3 regions of the Methylobacterium sp. D54C genome follow, and region 3 is predicted to be linked to each of the others. Evidence: riboswitches for the same ligand, from Rfam matches in the RefSeq annotation. Region 3 holds a riboswitch; each other region holds the start of a gene.
What was found. Region 3 has a riboswitch for cobalamin ahead of ACLBYB_RS11785 (CbtB domain-containing protein). Riboswitches for the same ligand answer to the same signal wherever they lie in the genome.
Positions count from the first base shown of each region.

Region 1: it holds a riboswitch for cobalamin, as region 3 does, so the genes downstream of both, ACLBYB_RS29430 (TonB-dependent receptor plug domain-containing protein) here and ACLBYB_RS11785 (CbtB domain-containing protein) in region 3, are expected to answer to the same signal.
Region 2: it holds a riboswitch for cobalamin, as region 3 does, so the genes downstream of both, ACLBYB_RS29460 (TonB-dependent siderophore receptor) here and ACLBYB_RS11785 (CbtB domain-containing protein) in region 3, are expected to answer to the same signal.

Region 1 is NZ_JBKFAK010000031.1:622-6,039, forward strand. It holds partial or broken gene ACLBYB_RS29420 (iron chelate uptake ABC transporter family permease subunit) at 1-19, opposite strand, end outside; gene ACLBYB_RS29425 (ABC transporter substrate-binding protein) at 16-849, opposite strand; gene ACLBYB_RS29430 (TonB-dependent receptor plug domain-containing protein) at 857-2,857, opposite strand; cobalamin riboswitch at 2,977-3,185, opposite strand; gene ACLBYB_RS29435 (catalase family protein) at 3,482-4,546, opposite strand; gene ACLBYB_RS29440 (catalase family protein) at 4,803-5,418, shown strand, end outside.
Region 2 is NZ_JBKFAK010000031.1:8,702-14,119, reverse strand. It holds gene ACLBYB_RS29475 (Y-family DNA polymerase) at 1-650, opposite strand, end outside; gene ACLBYB_RS29470 (LexA family protein) at 647-1,075, opposite strand; gene ACLBYB_RS29465 (hypothetical protein) at 1,252-1,719, shown strand; cobalamin riboswitch at 1,886-2,077, shown strand; gene ACLBYB_RS29460 (TonB-dependent siderophore receptor) at 2,397-4,316, shown strand; gene ACLBYB_RS29455 (DUF1624 domain-containing protein) at 4,316-5,418, shown strand, end outside.
Region 3 is NZ_JBKFAK010000004.1:105,044-110,461, forward strand. It holds gene ACLBYB_RS11775 (S10 family peptidase) at 1-1,381, shown strand, start outside; gene ACLBYB_RS11780 (discoidin domain-containing protein) at 1,404-2,768, opposite strand; cobalamin riboswitch at 2,930-3,124, shown strand; gene ACLBYB_RS11785 (CbtB domain-containing protein) at 3,160-3,342, shown strand; gene ACLBYB_RS11790 (CbtA family protein) at 3,359-4,111, shown strand; gene ACLBYB_RS11795 (DUF1636 domain-containing protein) at 4,104-4,505, shown strand; gene cobW (cobalamin biosynthesis protein CobW) at 4,502-5,418, shown strand, end outside.

The DNA of each region.
Region 1 (5,418 bases), on a different contig from region 3:
AGGTGACCGGCGCATTCATGGCCGGAGTGCCCGTTCGTTCGCAGCCTCGGCGAGCTGCGCCACGACCTCCGCGACCTGTGGCCCCGGACAGGTCCAAAGGCGGTTCGGGATGTCGACCGTCCGGTGCGCTCGCGCGAGCGCTTGGAAGACGGGATGATGCAGCAGCGTGTCGGCGAGCGAGGGCGAACCGGGCGCGCCTTCATCGACCACGATGAGGTCCGGGTTCGCCAGCGCTGCGGCTTCGAGGGGCACCTGCCCGAAGCGGTCACGCCCGATCTCGGCCGAGACGTTGACGAGGCCGGCGGCGCGGATCAGCGCGTCCCCAAGCCCACCAGGCGCGACCGTGAAGGCGTTCGGACGCATCACGAGGACGCGAAGGGGCTGCCTGGCCGGCAAGATGGCGGCGAGACGCGCATTGAGCGCCGCGACCATCGCCTCGCCCCGTTCGGCATGGCCGAGCGCCGCCGCGACCTCGCGGATCTGGGCGCGGACGCCATCGAGGTCAGCCGGCACGCCGAGTTCGAGCACGGGGGCGCCGACGCGCTTGAGCATGCCCACCGTCGTGCGCGTCGTGAAGGCTCCGGCGATCACAAGGTCGGGCTTCAGGGCCACGACCTCCTCGGTGAGACCCCGCGTCACCGGCAGCCCGACCGCTTCGGCCGCGACGGTCGAGCCCCGCGGGTCACGGGCAAGGTAGGTGACCGACAGCACTTGATCGCGGTCGGCCAGCCGGAGGACGAGTTCGTCGGCGCAGAGGTTCATCGAGACCACACGCACGGGTGCCGCCGCCGCGACCAAAGGCACGGCGGACAGGATGGCCACGAGAGCGAGCGCGAGGCGTGACGTCATCACCATCTCAGAAGGCCGTGAGGCGCACGCCGCCGTAGGCGGCGAGGCCCGGGCCGAGATAGCCGGTCGGGTTCTCGTAGCGGCGGTCGAACAGGTTATCGACCCGGACGAACAGGCCGACGTTCTCGTTGATGTCGTAGTTGGCCGACAGGTTCACGACCGTGAAGCCGGGGTTCTTTAGCCGCGGCACTGAGAAGTCCCGGTTGCCGTCGACGAACGGTCCGAGCACGATCAGGGTCCCGGTGATGGTCAGGCCCGGCAGAGGGTTCCAGAAGACGTTCGCGCTGCCCTTATGCCGGGGCCGGCGAAGCAGCTCCTGGTTGGCGATCTCATCCTTCGAGACCGTGTTGGTGTAGTCGATCCGGCCCGACAGCGTGTCCGTGAACCGGACCGAGACGAAGGCTTCCGCCCCGTAGGTCGTCGCCCGTCCGACGTTGACGTTCGACGTGAAGGTCGCGTTGGTGTTGATCAGGTTCCTGAAGTCGTTCTGGTAGTAGGTCGCGCCGATGAGCACGCGCTCGCCGAGCGGCTGTTCCAAACCGCCGTCGAACCCGAAGCTCTCCTCCGGCTTGAGGTTCGGGTTGCCGAAGAAGTTGGACGCTGGGAAGTTCTGGTAGAGCTGGCTGAGGGTCGGTGCCTTGAAGCCGGTGCCGACACTGCCCTTCAGGCGCGTCTCGGTGCCGGGCAGGATGTAGCTCGGCGCGACGCGAAACGTGGTGGCGGGGCCGAACTGGTCGTTCTCGTCGTGGCGGATGTTGACCACGAGGGCGGCGCGGTCGAAGGGCGTCAGTTGCACCTCGCCGTAGCCGGCTGTGTTGCCGTTGCGTGCCCTGAGGGTGCCGGCACCGAATGCGTTCGGATCAATCGTCAGCAGGCTCTCCTCGTCTCGCTGCGCTCCGAACAGGACGAGGTTGCCGGGCGAGAGAAGGTAGTCGCCACGATACTCGTAGCGCAGGCGCTCGCCGAGGCCGGTCGTCGGCTGGATGGCGAACGGGTCGTACTCGTTCTGCTGCTGGCGATTGAACAGGTTCGAGTAGTTGATCGCGAAGATGTTGTGAAAGCCGACAATGGGCGTCCATTCGGCCTCGTTGCGGGTGTAGAGCTGCTGCACGTCGGCGGCGCTGCGGACCGCGGACGGAAAGGCCGGGAAGGTGCTGAAGTCCGTGCCGGTGAACAGCAGGCGCGAATTGATGAACCGCGTGGTCGAGTTGACCCGGAACGTGTCGGTGAACTGGTAGCCGAGCTTCGCCGAGACCGTCTCGTTGTCGTAGTAGTTTGGGTGGATCGGGCGGCCGAAGGGCACGAGGTCGCGCGGCGTGACCGGCGTCGCGGCCGCTCGGAAGTGCTGGATCGACACCGAGTAGTCGAAGCCGTCCTGCGCCCCGCTGATGCGGCCGAACTGGTTGAAGGTACCGAACGATCCGCCCTCGGTCCGCAGGGTCACGCGCGTCGGCCCCTCGCCCCGCTTGGTCGTGAAGGAGATCACGCCGCCGATGGCGTCGCTGCCGTACAGGCCGCTCTGCGGCCCGCGCAGGACCTCGATGCGGGATAGGTCGTCGGTCAACAACTGACCGAAGTCGAACGAGCCGTTCGGGTTTGAGGGGTCCGTGGCGTCGATGCCGTCGATCAGGACCTTGGTCTGGTTCGAGTTCGCGCCGCGGATGAACACCGAGGTCTGCCCGCCGGGGCCGCCCGTCTGCACCACGTTGAGGCCGGGCACCTGTTGCAGGGCGTCCGGCACGGTGCGCCGTTGCTGGTCTTCGAGCACGCGGTCGGTCAGGACCGTGACGCTCGAACCTGTGGCGGCGATGGGCGTCGGCAATCCGGTGGCCGAGACCGAGATCTCGGCGAGGCTGACCGCGGCCTCGGCCGCAGCCGCTTGCCGGGGGGCATCGGCGAAGGGAGCGGCCACCTGCTGGGCCAGGACCGGCGAGGCAGAAAGAACCGCGCTGCCGATGCAGGACGAAACGAGCGCACGCCTGAGCGCGGGAGAGAGGAAGCAGGACAAGGGACGGCCTCGGGTGACGGCTGTGGCACGTCACCGCGAACGAGGCCTCGGCGGCCGCGTCCTCAAGGGAACCACGGCGCCGCGACACCTCCCAGGACACCCCGCCCGGCAAGCTCCGCGTGTGACCACGGCTGACGGCAGGTCTCCTGGCTCGCGGGTCGTCGCCCTCTCATCGTCTTCCCGGGCGAGGCCGCCCAGTGACGTCGTGATGAAGGACTCGCCGCTTACAGTTGCGGGGGCAGCCGCGGCATCGGCCGAGCCCTCACGGGCGTGACCTCACCGCGTTCCCTTTTGATCCCCGAGGGGAACCGTCACACTCAAGCTAGGCTGCGATGCGTCCATCCGTCAACGCAGGGAAACACCTTGTTCAGATGTGTGGCGTTCGAGGGGAGGCAGTCGCTTCTTCGATACCTCATGCGTAAGTGGCCGCGGGGCGCCTAAGAGCCCGATCCCGTCGAGGCCGCCTTCAGCGCGACGCCAGGCGCGGCTACTACTCGTACACACGTGCATGTCGGCTCAGGGTGGGTTTCTGCCTGTCTGGTTTTGAGCGGATTAGCGGTGAAGCAGACATCGCCGTTGTGCTCGATCTGAGATCTGCAGCATCTGCAACTTCAGGATGTCTCTTCAGCGCACCGCACTCGGCTCGTGGAGCGGGCAGCGGTTGAACCGCTCACGGAACTCGGCCGAATGCCGATAGGGGGCGTTGCGGGCGCGGTTGATGTTGCCAAGAGGTCGGTGCGCTGCGAGGCCTGTCCACACGCTGAACCGCATCTCCTCGTCCACTGCCTGGACCCGTGCAGGGTCCCAACTGTCCTGCGGCTGAACCTGGACAATCCCGACCCGCTGGAACGGTGCCTCGTCCTCCTTCCACTCCACCGTCGGGTCCTCGACCGGCTGGCGCTCAAGGTCGCGACAGAGCTGCACGCGGAATTCCCACTCGCCGGCGATGCCGATCATCTCAGACTGTACGGTTTCGCGGATGGCGTTCGGGCGGCCGGAGGCATCGATCTCGGTGCCGGTCAGGGCGGTCAGAGCTGGCGCGACGGGGGCCAGCGAGAACTTGGCGATGTAGGCGCCATACCGGAACGGGGTCAGGCTGTAGTAGGTCTCGCCGAGCGGATCGACATTGGGCGCGCCACCGAGAGAGCCGATGGTGGGGCTGTCGATGCCCACCGCATGCAGGGCCTTGTTGACCCCGCGCAGGACCGTGGAGGCGGCGACCTTCAGCCCCTCGGCGCGGTCCGTGGTGCCGGCCAGCAGCTTGAGGCTGCCCAGAAACTTCTCGGCGTTCGGTGCCTGGAACACCTTGCCGTTGACCATGATGAAGTTCTGGGTCGTCCCCTCCGCATCCGGCAGGCGCTCGCCGTCGACGTCCAGCACTTTGAGGGCGAGGCCTCGGGGCAGGGAGACCGCATCGGGAAGGATGTCGCCGGCGTTGGTCGACAACCGCATGTAGACCTTATGCTGGCCGGGAGTGGCGAACAGGCCCTGGGCCAGCTCGGGGGGCAGGCCCGCATCGATCGTCAGAGCCCCTTCGAGGATGCCATGCGACTTCGCGTGGACCGAGCGCACGGCATGGCCCGAATGCTCCGCGACCCGGTTCAGGATCTTATCGAAGGTCTGGTTGAGCTGCTCGATGGTATGCCCTTCGTCCGGCAGCACCGCCTCGACGTCGGGAGTGTATCGCACCGGTGATCGCAAGGTCTGTCTCCCGCTGACGGCCAGGACCGAACGCCCGCTCACCCGGCGACGTTCCGGGTTGTGCGGCATTCAATCGCCCATGAACTAAGGTGGGGAACGGCAGGGGGCCGGCGCGGCTTGTCTCCAATGCGGTCTTTCTCTCTGCCAAGGCGTGGCCATGATCCGGCAGCCTTCGGACCCCGCGTCCCGATCCTAGCCTTCGTGCAATCACCCCGCAGGCGGACGACACGTCGAGGATACGCCGATGACATTCCTTCGCTACGCCCCCGACATCGAGACGCCCGCCCCGGACGAGCAGAAGTCCATCGACGGCATCATCCAGGGGATGACCCAGCAGTCGCAGGTCGTGGAGAAGCGCGAGCACCGCGCGGTGCGCGCGAGCCACGCCAAGAGCTCAGCCTGCGTCGTCGGGGAGTTGGTCGTTCCGGAGAACTTGCCCCCGGAACTCGCGCAAGGCCTGTTTGCCAGGCCGGGTACGCACAAGGTGGCGGTGCGCTTCGCGCAAGGGCCTGGGGAGATCCTGGGCGACCGGGTATCGACCCACCGCGGCATGTCGATCAAGGTCTTCGGGGTGCCGGGCGAGAAGCTTCCCGGGCACGACGTCGATACTCAGGACTTCGTACTCGCCACCGGCACGACCTTCCCGTCGGGCACCGCGGCGGGCTTCCTGCGCGACGGCACGGTCATCGGGAAATCGACTGGCTTGCCAGAGGGCGTGAAGAGTGCCGTCGCGGCCACGGCCCGCAACCTCAACCGAGTGCTGCACGCGTTCGGCACCGAGAGCGCCTTGGCCGATTTCCTCGGCCATCCCTACAGCCATCCGCTCGCCGACAGCTACTTCAGCCAAGCGCCGATGCGCT
Region 2 (5,418 bases), on a different contig from region 3:
CGCACCGCCCGGGTGTCGAGGTCGCGCACGTCGGCGACGCTCTCGCAGCCCAGGGCCTCCAGCTTGCGGGCGTTGGCCGGTCCGACGCCCCAGATGTCCTCGGGCGGGATGCGGACCATCCAGTGCTCGTACTGGACCGGGTCTGTCAGGTCGCAAACCCCGCCGAGCTCCGGCACCTTCTTGGCGACGTGGTTGGCGAGCTTCGCCAGCGTCTTGGTCGGGCCGATCCCGACGCAGGTCGGGATGCCAGTCCAGGCTCGCACGGTCTCACGCATGTCCCGAGCGAGCGGCACTCGGTCCCGCTCCCGGACGTCGGACAGGTCGAGGAAGCTTTCGTCGATGGAGTAGATCTCGATGCGCGGAGAGAAGCCCCGGTAGACCGTGTTCACCCGGGCGGACATGTCGCCGTACAGAGCATAGTTCGACGAGTAGACTCGCACGCCCCGGGACCGGCACATGTCGCGGATCTTGAAGTACGGCTCTCCCATGCGGATGCCGAGGGCCTTGGCCTCGGCGGTGCGGGCGATGGCGCAGCCGTCGTTGTTGCTCAGCACGATCACGGGCACGCGGGCCAAGCGGGCGTCGAACACGCGCTCGCAGGAGCAATAGAACGAGTTGCCGTCGGAGAGGGCGTAGGCCCGGGCGCTCACTCGCTCCGGCGCCTCGGGTTGATCGAGCCGGAGACGACGCCCCAGACCTCCACCTCTGCTCCGGGAGAAAGCCGGAACTCCGGAAAACGGGGATTGGCGAAAGCCAGGTGCACCCGATGCCCCTGGCGGCGCCAGACCTTGAAGGAGCGCTCGCCGTCGATATCGACCACGACGATGTCGCCGTTTCGCGGCGTGAGCGAGCGGTCGACCACCGCGAGGTCTCCGTCGAAAAGGCGGGCCAGCACCATGCTGTCGCCCGCCACCCGCACCAGGAAGGTCGCCGGCCGGTTGGCGATGAGCAGACGCTGAAGGTCGATCTCGTCCTCGATGAAATCGTCCGCCGGGCTGGGGAAGCCCGCCCTGACTGGTCGAGCCAGGAGGGGCACCGGCATGGGCAGGCCAATGGTAATGCCGCTGGCTTGCATGTTTTTGCTCCGCGAATCTAACAGAACAAAATAGGAACATGCGGCGGCGGTTCCTCGCAAGCGGCCGAGCTTGCGACAATGAGCCGGTGTGGACGCCTGTGGATAAATGGAATTGGCGCTTGCCGAAGAGATACCGTCAGAGCCGCTTCGGTCTAGACCGCGCCGGAGGAACGCCATTGAGGATCACCGTTTACGCGCTTGCGGCCTTGCCCTTTTTGGTGACGCCGACGCTGGCGGCGGGGGATTTCCCGCTCGCCTCCTGCAAAGGCTGGAACGGCACGGTCGTCGAGCGCGACGGCATCGATACGGCGCGGGCCACGATGCGCGGCATCGTCACCAAGGCCGACCTGCAGGAGTATTGCGAACGCGACCCCGGCGGGGAAACCAAGCAGTTCGGTGGCAAGCTCACGACGGCTCAGTGTGTCGCGAATTACTTACGGAGCGAAGGCCGAGCCACGATGACCGCGGAGGCGAACTGCCGAACCGGCACGGTCGGCTACCGTTACAGCGATGGGCAGGTCAGGAAGGCCCGCTTCCCAGTCGGGGCTGACGCCGACACCTCGTGCGCGTCGGGCATGCCGCCCATGGTCGAGCAGTTCAAGATGCTTTGCCCCGCTGCAGCCAAGCGGCTGAAGGTCGAGTAGGCGAGCCTGTTGGCGCCGTCGCCGCGCGTTCCCGATCCCGCCCAGGGATAGCTTGAGGTGTCATCACTCCGCCGACGCAACTCAGGTCACCTCGACCTCACGCGTGCCCTTTCACAGGAGCCGGTCGAACGGCAGCAGCCGGTGCGTTGACTCACATTCTCGTGAAGCGTAGCTCAACCTTGACGGTTCCCTCCGGGGATCAAAAGGGAACGTGGTTGGGGCTATCCCCGAAGCCACGGCTGCCCCCGCAACTGTAAGCGGCGAGCCCTTCACCACCATGTCACTGGGTCACCCCGGGAAGACGGTGCGAGGGCGGCGACCCGCGAGCCAGGAGACCTGCCGTCAGCCGTGGTCACACGCGAAACGCGTCGGGCGGGGTGGTCCTGACGGGTGTCGAGACGGCCGTGCGCCAGCGCGGCTGGCGAGGCCTCGTTCGCGGTGACGTGCCACTGCCGTCCCGAGGTCCTAGGCCTGTGTACCGTTCGATTTCCAAAAGGCGGTTTCGCGCATGCGTCGCCACGCTCGCGCTTACCCTTCCGGGCGCATCTCCGACGCTGGCCCAGGGAGACCCTGCCGAGGCAGCGGCCGCTGTGGTTCTCGATCCGCTCTCGGTCGAGGGCAGCTACACCGCCGCACCGACCTACCAAGTCAAGGATCTCTACAGCGGGACGAAGACCGTGACGCCGCGGCTCTCGCTGCCCCAGCAGGTCGACGTCGTGCCCCAGGAGGTCCTGCGGGACACCGCCGCCACGCGCGTCGAGCGCGCCCTCGACTACGTTCCGGGAGTCGGCAAGCAGAACGATTTCGGCGCCCAGAACCTCGCGCTCTACTCGGTGCGCGGCTTCGCCACCCAGGATATCTTCTTCAACGGCTTCAACATTGCCCGGGGCTACAACGGCGCGCCGGACACCCAGAACGTGCAGTCCATCGAGGTGCTCAAGGGACCGAGCGGGGCACTCTATGGACGCAGCGACCCGGGCGGCACCATCAACATCCTGACCAAGCAGCCCGTGGCCTTGCCCTTCGTCGAAATGGGCACGCTGTTCGGGAGCTTCGGAACGGCACGCACCACCGTCGACGCCGGCGGGCCACTGAACGAGGAAGGCACCGTCCTCTACCGCTTCAACGGCGCGCTCGCGAGGCAGGACAGCTTCCGCGATTTCGTCGACGGCGACCGCGTCCTGGCTGCGCCCGTGGTGAGCTGGCTGATCAGCCCGGACACCAAGTTGACCGTCGAGGCGCAGTACCTGCGCAACCGCCAGACCTTCGACCGCGGGACGGTGGCGGTGAACAACCGCCTTGGCCTCGTACCGCGCTCCCGCTTCTTCGGTGAGCCGGGCGACGACTCCGTGTCAGAAGCCGGGATCCTGCAGATCCGCCTCGATCACGCCTTCAATGCCGACTGGCAGCTCAGGGTCGCCGGCCACTTCAACACCGGCAGCCTGACCGGCCTGCAGACCGGCGCGACCGGCCTTCTCGACGACGGGCGCACCCTGCTGCGCGAGTTCCGCCGGCACGACTTCACGTGGGGCGTGGCCATCGGTCAGGCCGAGCTCGTGGGGCACTTCGACACCGGGCCGTTCGCCCACACCGTGCTGCTCGGCCTTGAGCACGAGCGCTACAACAGCACCGAGAACCTGCTGCGCTCGACGCCGCGGCTCGACCCCTTCGCCATCGACCTGTTCAACCCGGTCTACGGCCAGCCCAAGCCGCCCTTTACGCGGCGCTACAGCGCGAGCGAGAACGTCGGGAACACCGCCGTCTACGTGCAGGACCAGATCGCGCTGAGCCCCGAGTGGAGGCTGCTCCTCGGCAACCGAACCGACTTCTACAACCAGACCTTCCGCGACAAGGTTGGCAACGAGCGCACGGAGCAGGACCGGACCGGCTTCTCACCGCGTGCGGGTCTCGTCTACCAGCCGCTGTCCTTCCTCTCGTTCTACAGCAACGTGGCGGCCTCGTTCCGGCCTAACACCGGCTTCGACATTGCGACACGACCCTTCGCCCCCGAGACCGGCTTCGGCTACGAGGCAGGCGTCAAGCTCGACCTCTTCACCGGGTTGAGCGTGACCGGCGCGGCCTTCCACATCGAGAAGGAGAACGTCCTCACGACCGACCCGAGGGACTTCTTCTTCCAGATCGCCGCCGGGGCGGTGCGGAGCCAGGGCTTCGACCTAAGCTTCGTCGGACAGGTGACGCCCGAGTTCCGGGTGATCGGCGGTTACGCCTTCATCGACGCAGCGGTGACCCGCGACGAGGTCCTGCGGGTCGGCTCGCCGCTCCTCAACATCCCGCGCCACTCCGGCAGCCTGCTCGGCGTCTATGAGGTCCAGGCCGGCGACTGGAAGGGCTTCGGCTTCGGCGGCGGCGTCCGGGCCGTCGGCTCGCGTCTCGGGGACAGCGGCAACGAGCGGTTCCGGCTCCCGGGTTACGTGCTGACCGACGCCCTGGCCTACTACCGCTACGAGAACCTGCGCTTCGGGCTCAACGTCGATAACATCTTCGACGAGACCTACTACGAACGCTCCTACAACGCCTTCTGGGTCGGCGTCGGCGAGCCCCGGCGGGTGACCGTCAGCATGACGGCGCGCTTCTGATGAGCGTGCATCCGAGAACGCTGGAAGAGTCGACAGAGAAATCGGCCCTGACCGGACGCATCGTCTCAATCGATGCCCTGCGCGGGCTGGTAATGGTGCTGATGCTCCTCGACCACCTGCGTGAAACCTGGTTCCTGCACGTGCCGGTCGCCGACCCAATGGATGCCAGGACCGCCCTGCCGGGCCTGTATCTCGCGCGCCTCGCGGTCAGCCTGTGCGCGCCGATCTTCATCGCGCTGACGGGGGTGGCAGCGTACCTGTTCAGCACCCGGCACACCCTGGCGGAGACGCGCGCCTACCTCGTGAAGCGCGGCCTCGTGCTGATGGCTCTGGAGGTCTTCTACCTCTCGGAGCTGTACTGGGGCGTCGCCAGCCCGACGCTTTGGCTTCAGGTGATCTGGTGCATCGGCGTGTGCATGATCGTCCTGGCGGCGATGATCGGCCTGCCGCGCTCGGCGTTATTCGCGGTCGGGACGCTGATCGTTTGCGGGCACAATCTCCTCGACCCGATCCAACTCCGGCCCGATGACCCCTTCTTCGCCGCCTGGGCCATGCTGCACCAGCGCGACGTCATCGCGCTCCCATTCGGTCTGGTGGCCAAGACGACCTACCCGGTGCTTCCCTGGATCGGGGTCATCGCGCTCGGCTACGCCATCGGTCCGTGGTTCCTGCCCGGCGTCGCCACAGGTACGCGCGAGCGCCGTTTCGCTACAGTCGGCATCACAATGCTGGTCGGCTTCGCGTTGCTGCGTCTGGTGAACGGCTACGGCGACAGGCCCTGGTTCGTCGTCGACGAGAGCGCCATGCGGACCGCGATGAGCTTCTTCGCGCTGACGAAGTATCCGCCCTCGCTGCTGTTCCTGTTGCTGACGCTCGGGATCGGGGCGCTATTGCTCGTCGCGCTGGAACGCATTGGCGACCGCCTGGTCGTCGCGGCGCTGGCGGTGTTCGGCGGGGCGCCGCTCTTTTTCTACGTGGTTCACCTGACGGTTCTGCGGCTACTTTACCATGGCGCGTTCGCGATTTGGGGCGCGACCCAGGGCACCGTGTTCGGCGTCGACAACTACGTGTGGATCGTGGTCTGGTATGCGGCGCTGATCCC
Region 3 (5,418 bases):
CGCCACCGCCGGCAGCCTGCCCCTCGTCGACGAGGCGGGCAAGCTGCAGGCCGAGATCGCCTACGTCGCCTACACGATGGCGCCGCAGGCCGGCCGGGAGCGTCCCGTCACTTTCGCGGTCAATGGCGGCCCGGGCGCCGCCTCGGCCTATCTCAATATCGGGGCGATCGGGCCCTGGCGGCTGCCGGTCGGCGGCGACAGCATCAGCCCGTCGCAGCCGGTGACGCTGACGCCCAACGACGGGACGTGGCTCGGCTTCACCGACCTCATCTTCCTCGATCCCGTGGGGACCGGGTACAGCCGGGCCGCGGACGGGAACGGCAAGGCCTACTGGTCGATCGATTCCGACGCCTCGACTCTGGCGGCGACCATCGCGCGCTACCTGCGCGTCAACGACCGCATGGCGAGCCCGAAATTCTTCGTCGGCGAGAGCTACGGCGGCTTCCGCGGCCCGCTGATCGCCGAGAAGCTCCAGGAGGAGATCGGCGTCGGCCTGTCCGGCATGGTGCTGCTCTCGCCGGTGCTCGATTTCGCGTGGCTGGAGACGCCGCGGGCCAACCCGTGGGGCTACGTGCTGAAGCTGCCCTCGCTGGCGGCGGGCGCGCTCGAGCGGGCCGGCACGGTGCCGACGCCAACCCTGCTCGGCGACGCGGAGGCCTACGCCTCGGGCCCGTACCTGAGCGACCTGCTCAAGGGGCCGAGCGACACGGCCGCCGTCGCCCGGATGACCGAGAAGGTCGCGCCCCTCGTCGGTCTCGACCCCGCCCTGGTGCGTGCCCAGGCGGCGCGCCTCTCGACCCGGAGCGTCCAGCGCGAGATCGACCGCGCCGAGGGCCGCGTGACCAGCGCCTACGACACCGGCATCACCGGCTGGGACCCGAACCCGGACGCCGCCCAGTCGAGCTTCGAGGATCCCCAGCTCACCGCCCTCCAGGCACCGCTGACGAGCGCGATGCTCGACCTCTACGCGCGGACGCTGAAATGGCCGGTGACCAACATGCGCTACGAGCTCCTGAACAACGCCGTCAATCGCGGCTGGAACTGGGGCTCGGGCCGGCAGGCACCCGAGGTCCTGTCGAACCTGAAGGGCGATCTGGCGCTCGACGGGCACATGCGCGTCCTCGTGGCGCACGGCTTCACCGACCTGGTGACGCCCTACTTCGCCTCGAAGCTCCTGCTGGCGCAGGTCCCCGCCTACGCCGCCGGCCGCCTGAGCCTCGCGGTCTATCCGGGCGGGCACATGTTCTACACGCGACCGGACTCGCGCGCCGCCTTCCGGACGGACGTGGAGCGGATGTACACGGACGCCCTGAAGGTGCGCGACGCCGGCTCGACCCGTCCGGCCGGAGCCCCCGCCGAGCATCTCCGGACGGCGCCGTAGCGCCTCCGGCCCGCCAAGCCGGTCACGCGTCGTCGAAGGCGAGGGCCTCGGCCGGGTAATCCACCATCGTCCGGCGCTGCGCGTCGGTGTTCTGCCACTCGCCGACCTTCATGTAGCGGCCCTCGAGATCGCGGACCTCGACCACCTTCCCGATGGTGGGGATCGACTGGAAGCCCTGCGGCCAGTTCGACGCGAAGTAGAAGACCTGCTCGACGTGGTCCGAGAGGTGGCAGATCCCCGGCCCGAAGGTCCCCAGCCCGAAGACGAGGTAGCGGCCGTTCACGAGCGCCGCGACGTCGGAGATCAGCGACTCGCTCTGGATCTCCACCGGCAACCCGCGCCGCTCGGCGTACGCCTCCACCTCGGCGATGACCGGGTTCAGTCTGTTCTCGAAGACGAGCTTGACCGAGCGGATCCGACGCTCGGCCATGAGCCGGTCGATGACCATCCGGTAGAACGCGAAGGGCGGCTGCGGATAGTGCGGATCGACCCAGGTGCTGAAGATGTCGCCCGACCGGATGTGGATCAGGAGTTGGTCGTGGGGCTTCACCGGGAAGCTCTTCGGCAGGCCGTTGAACAGCGGCCGGATCACGCTCTGCACGATCGCGCGCGAATCCGTCGGCCCCCGCAGCGCGGTCACGCGCTCGAACTGCGTCGGGTCGAAATACAGGCCCGACAGGAAGTAGCCGTCCGCCGGCAGCGGCTCGTCCGGCGGGATGAAGGTGATGCCGTCGCAGGTCAGCCGCTCGGTCAGGAAGATCACCTTGCTGCGGTCGACCTTGGGCACCTTGATGTATTTCAGGTTGAGCGACTTCGCGATGGACACCGCGATGATGTACTGGACGAGGCAGTTGCCGAAGGCGCCGTTCTCGAACAGCGACAGGCCGACCAGGGCATGGCTGGCGCGGTCGGGCGCCGACTGGAGCGCGTAGGTGACGTAGACGTTGGCGCCGGGCTTCTCGTTCAGGAGCGTCACGTCGAGGCCGAGCATCGCCCGCAGCGCGATCAGGTCGACCGCGGCCTCGTCGGCTCGGATGCCGATGCCGGCGATCCGGGCCGGTTCGGGCGCGGCGATCCGGACCGCGCGCGCCCAGGCCCGCTCGTCGGGGACGATCGCGGCGACGAGGGCGTCCGAGGTCGCGGTCCAGCCGGCGAGGTCCGGCTCGGCCCACGTCACGCCGTCCTGCGAGACCGCCACCGCGACGTCGCCGGGCTCCGCGGGAACCGCCCCCTCCCCCGGCCGCAGGGCGACGGAATGGATCGGGAAGCGGCCGCCGAGGTCGACCTCGAGCCACGTCGTTCCCGTGCCCGCATCGGAGACGATCCGCGGCTCACGGCCGGCCGCGAGATCGACGAGGACCGGGGTCGGATCGTCTGTCGGGGCCATCGGGTCTCCGGGAGTTCAGCGCCCGCGCCGGGGCCGGGCGGGTATCGGGTGCGGCGGTGCCCGCTCCGGGGCGCGGCCGTCAAGCCCGCCCCGATCGCGGGGCGGGCGCGGGAAACGGCCGCGATCCGGCGCCGCTCCGTTGTGTCCCGGCGGTCATGCGTCTACAACGGCCGGGCGACGGTGCCCCGGAGACGGGGTGAAAAGGGAATGCGGTGAGGGGTTTGAAGCCCCGATTCCGCGGCTGCCCCCGCAACTGTGAGCGGCGAGCGCCCGCCAAGCGCCACCGGAGCGATCCGGGAAGGCGGTGGGCGCGCCGAGCCGCGAGCCAGGAGACCTGCCGTCGCGACAGGATCCCGCAATGCCGCCGGTGGGGCGGCTGGAGACGCTTCTGATGACGACGCAAACCCTCGCCCCCGTCGCCGCCGGCACCCGCGCCGCGGAGCGCCCGATCGCCGTCGCACTCGCGGCCGTGCTGGGCCTCGGCCTGCTGTTCATGGCGGGCTTCTCGCCGGCGATCGCGCTCCACAACGCGGCGCACGATTTCCGGCACACCCAGAACTTCCCCTGCCACTGACGTCCCCGGACCAGGGATGATCATCCGGCTCCTGTCGGCGGCCCTCGCCGCCGGCTTCTTCGCGGCTGCCATCGTGACGGGCCTCGAACTCACGCTGACCTCGCCGCTGATCGTCGCGGCCGAGCGCTACGAGCAGCAGGAGGCGCCGAACCGGGCTGCCAAGGCGCTCCCGGTCAGGGCGTTCCCGATCGTGCTGGCCCATGCCGGGCACGACCACGCCGCGCCCGACGCCGCGCCGGAATGGCAGCCCGCGCCCGGCCTGCCGCGGATGGCCTTCACCGGGCTCGCGACCCTCGTGGGCGGCGTCGGCTACGCGCTGCTGCTCGGCGCGGTGATGCTCGCCTGCGGCCGCGAGCCCACGCCGCAGGTCGGCCTCGCCTTCGCGGTGGCCGCCTTCGCCAGCGTCGCCCTCGCGCCGGGCCTCGGCCTGCCGCCGGAACTGCCCGGCAGCGCGGCGGCCCCGCTCGCGACACGGCAGGCGTGGTGGGTGATGACCGCCGCGGCGACCGGGATGGGGCTCTACCTGATCACCATCCGCCGCGCGCTGATCACGATCCTCGGGGGGCTCGTCCTGATCATCGCGCCGCACGTCGTCGGTGCCCCGCAGGCGCCCGAGGCCGCGTCCGAACTTCCGGCCGCGCTCGCCGCGCAATTCGCCGCGCGGTCGCTCGCGATCAGCTTCGTGTTCTGGATCCTGATCGGGCTGGGGCTCGGCTGGGCGTGGCAGGCCTTCGCCCGCGGCGCGGATCGGGGAGCGGCCCGTGCCTGAGACCGTTCTCTACGTCTGCACCACCTGCCGCCGGCCGGACGACGACCCCGACGGCCCCCGCGCCGGGGCCCGCCTGCTGGAGGCGCTCCGGGCGCGGAGCGGCGCCACGCCGGACCTGCGGGTCGAGGCGGTGGAGTGCCTGTCGGTCTGCAAGCGGCCCTGCACCGTGGCGGTCGCCGCGGCCGACCGCTGGACCTACGTCTACGGCGACATGGATCCGGCCGCCTCGGCCGAGATCATCCTCGGCGGGCTCGCCGCCTACGCGGCGACCCCGGACGGCATCGTGCCCTGGCGCGAGCGTCCGGAGGCGTTCCGCAAGGGCGTGATCGCCCGCATCCCCCCTTTCCCAGAACCCCGCCCGGTCCCCGCCGGCACCCTGGAGCCCGCGGAATGACCCTCGTGAACAAGATCCCCTGCACCATCGTCACCGGCTTCCTTGGGGCCGGCAAGACGACCCTCGTCCGCCACGTGGTGGAGAACGCCAAGGGGCGCCGCCTCGCGATCCTGGTGAACGAGTTCGGCGACATCGGCTTCGACAAGTCCTTCCTGGCCGCCTGCGGCGTCGAGGGCTGCACCGAGGACGCCATCGTCGAGCTGCCGAACGGCTGCATCTGCTGCACGGTCGCGGACGATTTCGTGCCGGCGCTAGAGACCCTTCTCGGTCGCGCCGAGCCGCCGGAGCACATCCTGATCGAGACCTCCGGCCTCGCCCTGCCGAAGCCGCTGGTCCAGGCGTTCCAGTGGCCGGCGATCCGCTCGCGGGTGACCGTCGACGGCGTGGTCGCGGTGGTCGACGGCCCGGCGGTGGCCTCGGGCGCCTTCGCGGAGGATCCGGAGGCCCTGGCGGCCCAGCGGGCCGCCGACCAGTCGGTCGACCACGACAACCCCCTGGAGGAGGTGTTCGAGGACCAGCTCCTCTGCGCCGACCTCGTGGTCGTCAACAAGGCCGACCTGATCGACGCCGCGACGCGGGCGCGGGTCCGCGCCGAGGTCGAGGGGCACCTGCCCCGCGCCGTGAAGGTGGTCGAGACCGAGAACGGCGCGATCGACCCGCGGGTGCTGCTCGGCCTCGGCGCGGCCGCCGAGGACGATCTCGACGCCCGACCCTCGCATCACGGCGAGGGCGAGGACCATGACCACGACGATTTCGAGACCGTGGCGCTGCCGGTGCGCCCGGCGGTGACCGCGGGGGATCTCGCGGCACGGGTCGAGGCGGCGGCCGAGGCCGCCGGCGTCCTGCGCATCAAGGGCTTCGCCGAGGTCGAGGGCAAGCCGATGCGCCTCGTGGTGCAGGGTGTCGGCCGACG